2 linked regions of the Phenylobacterium zucineum HLK1 genome follow. The protein of the gene in region 2 interacts with the protein of the main gene of each other region in a pairwise test. Links are inferred from orthologs where the notes say so. Each region holds a gene or a part of one and is shown on either strand. Other genes may lie near its edges.

The links.
Region 1: the proteins of grxD (region 2) and PHZ_RS04010 interact in binary tests that used the Escherichia coli proteins (3 or more experiments, as listed by UniProt). The link is inferred for Phenylobacterium zucineum HLK1 from one-to-one orthologs.

What each region holds. Positions count from the first base shown.
Region 1 is NC_011144.1:807,422-810,625, reverse strand. The notes cover bases 1-2,679. They hold PHZ_RS04010 (BolA family protein), read right to left. Parts: upstream 1,640-2,679; coding sequence 1,361-1,639; downstream 1-1,360. Other genes in these bases: PHZ_RS04000 (sulfite exporter TauE/SafE family protein), read right to left, coding at 2,357-2,679; PHZ_RS04005 (J domain-containing protein), read left to right, coding at 1,692-2,360; PHZ_RS04015 (2Fe-2S iron-sulfur cluster-binding protein), read right to left, coding at 740-1,237; PHZ_RS04020 (FAD binding domain-containing protein), read right to left, coding at 1-743. In the rest of the region: more of PHZ_RS04000, read right to left, coding at 2,680-3,133; PHZ_RS03995 (MBL fold metallo-hydrolase), read right to left, coding at 3,135-3,204. UniProt on the Escherichia coli protein: Transcriptional regulator that plays an important role in general stress response. Has many effects on cell morphology, cell growth and cell division. Acts by regulating the transcription of many genes, including dacA (PBP-5), dacC (PBP-6), ampC and mreB.
Region 2 is NC_011144.1:1,105,516-1,109,339, forward strand. Bases 605-3,377 are described here. They hold grxD (Grx4 family monothiol glutaredoxin), read right to left. Parts: upstream 2,277-3,377; coding sequence 1,932-2,276; downstream 605-1,931. Other genes in these bases: PHZ_RS05450 (mechanosensitive ion channel family protein), read right to left, coding at 605-1,449; PHZ_RS05455 (acyl-CoA thioesterase), read right to left, coding at 1,516-1,935; PHZ_RS05465 (BolA family protein), read right to left, coding at 2,358-2,591; PHZ_RS05470 (serine hydrolase domain-containing protein), read right to left, coding at 2,620-3,377. Also shown: PHZ_RS23010 (tetratricopeptide repeat protein), read left to right, coding at 1-318; more of PHZ_RS05450, read right to left, coding at 322-604; more of PHZ_RS05470, read right to left, coding at 3,378-3,824. UniProt on the Escherichia coli protein: Monothiol glutaredoxin involved in the biogenesis of iron-sulfur clusters.

The sequences.
Region 1 (3,204 bases), 300 kb from region 2 along the record:
CCCGCCACCGCGACGCTGGCCAGGCCCCCGGCGTAGGAGGCGCGGTCACGGGCCTTGCGGTAGACCTGGCCGCCCGGCGGCGGGGGCGGCAGCACCACCGCGGTGATCAGCTCGCCCGGGATGAGGTGGGTGTCCACCTGCGGCGTCTCGCCGGGCAGGCGGTGCAGCTCCAGCAGCGGGAACGCCCGCGTCTCGCCGGTCGGCGCCAGGGTCTCGACGACGGCGTCCAGGGCCGCCAGGGCGACGGCCATGTCCGAGGCGTGGGTGGCGATGCACGCGTGGCTCTGCCCGAGGATCGCGGCGTTGCGGTTCAGGCCCTCCAGCGCGCCGCAGCCGGAGCCGGGCTCGCGCTTATTGCAGGGCTTGGCCGTGTCGTAGAAATAGGCGCAGCGGGTCCGCTGCATCAGGTTGCCGCCGACGCTGGCCTTGTTGCGCAGCTGGGGCGAGCCGCCGGCCACGATCGCCTGGGCCAGGACCGGATAGCGCGCGCGCACCCGCGGGTCGGCGGCCGCCTGGCTGTTCGTCGCCATCGCCCCGATCCTGAGGCCCCCCTCGGGCGTCTCCTCGATCGCAGCGAGCGGCAGGCGGCCGACGTCGATCAGGTGGGCCGGCCGCTCGATGTCGAGCTTCATCAGGTCGAGCAGGTTGGTGCCGCCGGCGATGAACTTCGCCTCGGGCGTCGCCGCCGCGGCCTGGACCGCCGCCAGCGCGCTCCCGGCCCGCTCGTAGGTGAACGGCCTCATCCGGCGACCTCGCGGATGGCGGCCACGATCTGCGGATAGGCCGAGCAGCGGCAGAGGTTGCCGCTCATCCGCTCGCGCAGCTCGGCGTCGGTGAGGTCGACGGGCGCGGTCAGGTCCCCGGTCTCCTGGCTGGGCCAACCGGCCTCGACCTCGGCCAGCATGCCGACCGCCGAACAGATCTGGCCGGGGGTGCAGTAGCCGCACTGGAAGGCGTCGTGGGTCAGGAAGGCCTGTTGCATCGGGTGCAGGGCGTCCGGCGTCCCGAGGCCCTCGATGCTGACCACCTCGTCGCCGTCGTGCATGACCGCCAGGGAGAGGCAGGCGTTGATGCGCACGCCGTTCACCAGCACCGTGCACGCCCCGCACTGGCCGTGGTCGCAGCCCTTCTTGGTCCCCGTCAGGCCCAGGGTCTCGCGCAGGAGGTCGAGGAGGGTCGTGCGGGGATCGACGTCGACCGAACGCGCCTCTCCATTGACGGTGATGGTCGTGCGCAACTGGCCCCTCCTCCGCTTCCCCGGTGATCCCGCCGATGCGCGAACCCGGGCGTTCTCGTGACGCCTACCTGAACCGGGATGTCCGTCCGGAACAAGCCTTGGCGCCCCTGCGCAGCGCGCGAATCAGGAGGACGCCTCGCCCGGCGCGAGGGCCTTCACCGACAGCGCGTGCACCGGCCCGGCCAACTCCTCGGCGAGCGCGCGGTAGACCATCCGCTGGCGGGCGACCTTGTTCGCGCCGGCGAAGGCCGCGGCCTCGATGACGACGTTGAAGTGGCTCTCGCCGCCGGGCCTCGCCCCCGCATGGCCGTGGTGGCGCGCGGAGTCGTCCTCGACCTCGAGCCGGGTGGGCTCGAACGCGGCGGTCAGCTTGTTTCGGATGGCCTCGATTATGGCGCCCATCAGCCCGCTGTTCAATTCTTGAAGGGAAGTTCCTGGACCCCATACTTGGCCCATGCCCGGCGCGTTTCAATACAGGCCCAAGTTCGTCGACATCCGCGTCCGCCCGCCCGCCCAGGAGGAGGATCTGCGGGCCGAGGACGTGCATGCGCTGAAGCCGGGCGAGCGGGCCTGCGACCATCCCGGGTGCCGGCGGGCGGCCACCGCCCGGGCGCCGAAGTCGCGCGACATGCTCAACGAGCACTACTGGTTCTGCCAGCCGCACGCGGCGGAATACAATCGCAACTGGAACTTCTTCGCCGGCCTCTCCGAGGACGAGATCCGCCGCCGCCAGGAGGACGAGCTGAAGACCGGCGGGCGGCCGACCTGGGAGATGAAGGCCGGGCGGATGTCCCGCGAGTCCGCGGCCTTCGTGCACAAGTTCGCGAAAGGCCAGGGCGGGAGCCAGGGTGGCTACCGCGACTACCACGACCTGTTCGGACCCAACGCCCGGCGCGGCCCTGCGCCCGAGCCCGAGGACCGGCGGCTGGGCAAGATCGAGCGCAACGCCCTGGCCGACCTCGACCTCGACGCCGGCGCCGACAGCGCCAAGATCCGCACCCGCTACACCGAGCTGGTCCGCCGGCTGCACCCCGACGCGAACCAGGGCGACCGCTCGGGCGAGCAGAAGCTGCAGCGGGTGATCAAGGCCTACCAGGCGCTGCGCAAGGCGGGGATGGTCTAGGTCCCGGTCAGCGCCCGCCAGGCGACGTAGGCGGCGGTCGCGATCACCATCAGGGCGAAGATGCGCCGGGCCACGTCCGCGCGGCGGGCGAGCCTGCGCGCGATCGGCGCGCCGCCCACGGCTCCGACCGCGCCGCCCGCCACCAGGGCGGCGAAGAGGCCCCAGTCCACCAGGCCCGAGACGGCGTAGCTGGCGCTGGTCGCCGCCCCGAACAGCGTCACCGATACCAGCGAGGAGGCGGCCGCGTGGGCCAGGGTCATGCCGGTCGCGGCCATCAGCCCCGGTACGATCAGGAAGCCGCCGCCGATGCCGAAGAAGCCGGCGGCCAGGCCGGTCAGCAGGCCGACGGGCGCGAGCCGGACCACCAGCCGGGGATTGAGCCGCACCGCCGGATCGCCCTCGTTCTTCTTCGGCAGCAGCATGGAGCCGCCCACCAGCGCCATGGCCAGCGCGAACCAGACAAGCAGCGTCCCGCCCTCCACCTGCTTGGCGAAATGGGCCCCGGCCAGGGAGCCGGCGAGGCCCGCCAGGCCGAACGCCAGCGCGCAGGGCCACTTCACCCGGCCCGCCCGGGCCTGCGCCGAGAGGCCCATCGCCGCGTTCACCGCCACCGCCGCCGCCGAGGTGCCGATCGCCACGTGGGCGTCGCGCACGCCGACGACGTACAGCAGCAGCGGCGTGGCCAGGACCGATCCGCCGCCGCCGAACACCGTCAGCAGCAGGCCGACGAGGGCTCCGCTGGCGACCGCGGCGAAGTAGGCCGAGGGCTCCATGTCAGGGGGTGGTGACCGGCAGCCGCAGGAACACGTGACCCCTCGGCGTGGGCGGCGGCAGGGCGCCGGCG
Region 2 (3,824 bases):
CGCGACTTCCGCCCGCTGTACGCCTACGGCCTGGCGCGGAGCGTGGAGCCGGAGTTCCCCACCGACAATGACATGACCGTCCTGCTGGAGGCGCGGGCCCTGGCGCCGTCCGTGCAGGAGAACTCTGTGAGGGCCGGGCTCGCCCTCCTGAAGGTCGGACGCAAGGACGATGCGCGGAAGGTCCTGGCCGCGGTGATCAACAATCCCCACGGCGGCGGCTACGCCGCCCGGGCGCGGGCGCTGCTCGAAGGGGCGTCGGAGTCCGACGCCGAGGCGGCGGGCCAGGCCGAGGAGGCCCCTCCCGACGAAACCGAATGACCGCTACTGCATCCGCTGGGGCGTGTCCTCGGGCTGCAGGCCGTCGAAGTCGGCGCTGACGGGGCGCACGTCGATCCGGTCGCGCGGCAGGGCGTGGGGATAGGTTTCCTGCAGGAAGGCGATCAGCTTCTCGCGCACCTCGCAGCGCAGGTCGAACGCCGCGCCCGAGTTGTGGGCGCCCACGAGGCAGCGCACCTCCATCGTCCGCTCCCGGGCGTCGGTGACCTGCAGCACCATGACCTCCCGGTCCCACAGCGGCGAGGCCTCGACGATCTCCTTGAGCTTGGCCCGCAGGGGCTCCAGCGGGGTGGAATAGTCCAGGTACAGCAGGACGACGCCGATGAGGTCGGCGGTGGTGCGGGTCCAGTTCTGGAACGGCTTTTCGAGGAAGTACTTCAGCGGCACGATCAGCCGCCGCTTGTCCCAGATGCGGACGACCACATAGGCCGAGGTGATCTCCTCGACCACGCCCCACTCGCCCTCGACGATCAGGGCGTCGTCGATGCGGATCGGCTGGGTCAGGGCGATCTGGATGCCGGCCATGATGTTCGAGAGCACCGGCTGCAGCGCCAGGCCCACGATGATGCCGGCCGCGCCGCCGGCCGCGAGCAGGCTGACCCCAAGCTGCCGGACCCCCGGAATGGTCATCAGGGCGAAGGCGGCGGTCAGCAGGATCACCAGCACGGCCAGCGCCCGCCGCAGGATCCGAACCTGTGTCAGGTGCTTGCGGGCCAGGAGGTTGTCGGCCACGTCCACCCGGTAGCGACGCATGTAGATCGCCGAGGCGATGTCGAGCGCCGTCATCACCACCCAGCCGCAGAGGATGATGAAGGCGACCAGCAGCCCGTGCTGCATGAGCGCGGCTTCGCGTCCCGAGATGGGGGTGACCCGCACGACCCAGCTCGCCGCGAGGAACATCAGCGCGAGCCGGCCCGGCCCCCGCGTGCGGATGACGAGCGAGCGGGTGAACTCGCTGCGGCGGCGCAGGCCCCGGCGCACCGCCCTGACCAGCAGCTCGTGAGCGCCCAGGGCGGCGGCGAGGGCGAGCGCGATGGCGACCAGCCCCAGAATCCAGGGCGGCATCCAGTCCAGGCGCGCGATGAGATCGGAGACGAAGGTGTTGATCGACACAGGCCGTCAGATGGTTGGAAGCCCCTAAGGGACCCGAACCCGCGACCGCCGCTATGGTTCACGCCCTCAGGCGAACATCTCCACCATCCACGGCGGGACGCGCCGCGGCCGGCCTGTGGCCTGCTCGATCAGCACCCAGGTCGTGCGGACCTGGGCGCACATCTGGCCGTCGGGGCCGTCGATGCGGATGAAACGGTCGAACCGTGGCCCCTCGGCCGCGCCCGAGACCCAGGTGCGGCCCTGGGCGGTCTCGCCGGGGAGCAGGGCCCGCCGGTAGTCGATCTCGTGGCGCAGGGCGACCCACGCCCACGTGGCCTGCGCGTCGGGCGGCGCCAGGCTCTTCCAGTGCGCAACGCCCATGTCCTGGGCCCAGCGCAAGTAGACCACGTTGTTCACGTGGCCGTTCTCGTCGATATCGTCTGGCGTGGGCTCGAACGTCAGGCGGAAGACCTGCCGGCCCTCCGGCGGCTCGAGCAGCGCGGTCACGCTTCGAGGACGCCCTGTTCGGACAGGAAGGTCTTCAGCTCGCCCGACTGGAACATCTCGCGGACGATGTCGGAGCCGCCGACGAACTCACCCTTCACGTAGAGCTGCGGGATGGTCGGCCAGTCCGAGTAGGTCTTGATGCCGTCGCGCAGCTGCTCGTTCTGCAGCACGTCGACGCCCGTGAAGTCCACGCCCAGGTGGTCGAGGATCTGCACGACGACCGCGGAGAACCCGCAACGGGGCTGCTCGGGCACGCCCTTCATGAACAGGATCACGGGGTGGTCGGCCACCGCCTGGGCGATCCACTCGTGCACGGGATTGGCGGTCGCAGCGTCGGTCATCAGCTCGCCCTTTCGGCGCAAATTGGCTGGCCAAGAGCTAGGGACGGGGACCCTCAGGGTCAAGCGTGTCAGGACGGCGCGCTAGCCGGGGGCGGAGGTCTCGAGCGCCAGCGCGTGCAGTTCGCCGCCCATCCTGCCCTTCAGCGCGGCGTAGACCAGCTGGTGTTGGCGCACGCGCGGCAGACCGGCGAAGGCCTTGGACACGATGCGGGCGCGGTAGTGGTCGCCGTCGCCGGCCAGGTCCTGGATCTGGATGTCGGCGTCGGGGAAGCCTTCGCGCAGTGCGGCTTCCAAGTCTTCGAGGGCCATGGGCATGGCGGGGGCTATACCCCCGCCCGGCCGCCTAGTCGATGATCGAGCTGTACACGATGCTCTTCAGCTGGCCGCGGAAGTTGAAGGTCCCCGACGGCATCAGCTGGGTCATGAAGACGACGCAGAGATCCTCCTTCGGGTCGACCCAGAAGATCGTCGAGGCCGCGCCGCCCCAGTAGTAGTCGCCGGCGCCGAGCGTTCCGGTTTGCACCTGGCCCTGGGTGGAGGCGAAGCCGAGGCCGAAGCCCACGCCCTCGTTGGCGGTCTCGGAGAACGTGCCGAGCGCCACCTGGGTCAGGTCCTGGCCGCCGGGCAGGTGGTTCATGTGCATCAGCTCGAGGGTGCGCGGGCCAATCACCCGCTGGCCGTCCAGCTCGCCGCCCCGGCGCAGCATCTCGCAGAAGCGCAGGTAGTCGGCGCTGGTCCCCACGAGCCCGCCGCCCCCCGACTTGAACCCCGGATCGGCGAGGTAGTGGCTGGTCTCGGGATCGTCGATCAGCTTCAGCGTCTTGTCGGGCATCCGCTGGTAGTTGGCGGCGAAGCGGTCCTGCTTCTCCGGGGGCACGAAGAAGGCGGTGTCCTTCATCCCCAGCGGCTCGAAGATCGTCTCCTGCAGGTACTCGGCGAACGGCTTGCCCGAGATGAGCTCGACCAGCGCCCCGCACACGTCGGTCGCCAGAGAGTACATCCAGGCCGTGCCCGGCTGGTAGCGCAGCGGCACCTGGCCGAGCTTGTCCAGGAAGACCTGCATGCTGTCCTGGCTGCCGAACGAGCGGACCTTCAGCCCGCGGTAGATGTGGTCGATCGGGTGCTGGACGCCCACGCCCGGCAGCCCGCCGCCGTAGGTGAAGCCAGCCATGTGGGTCAGCACGTCGCGGAAGCTGACCGGCCGGTGCGCGGGCTCGGTGGACATCGTATCGCCCTCGCCCGCGGTCCAGACGCGGTGGTCCTTCCACGAGGGGACGAAGCGGCTGACCGGATCGTTGAGCTGGAAATGGCCCTGCTCGTAGAGCGTCATCAGCGCGACCGAGGTGATCGGCTTGGTCATCGAATAGATGCGGTAGATCGTGTCGTCGCGCGTGGGCCTGTTCCGCTCGCGGTCCATCAGCCCGAACGAGCGGAAGTAGGCGAGGTGGCCGTGCCGGGCGACGCTCACCTGGCAGCCGGCGATCTTGCCCGGCTCGATGTAGTTGCGCTCGATGTGGTCGGTGATCCGCTCCAGGCGGCCCGCGTCCA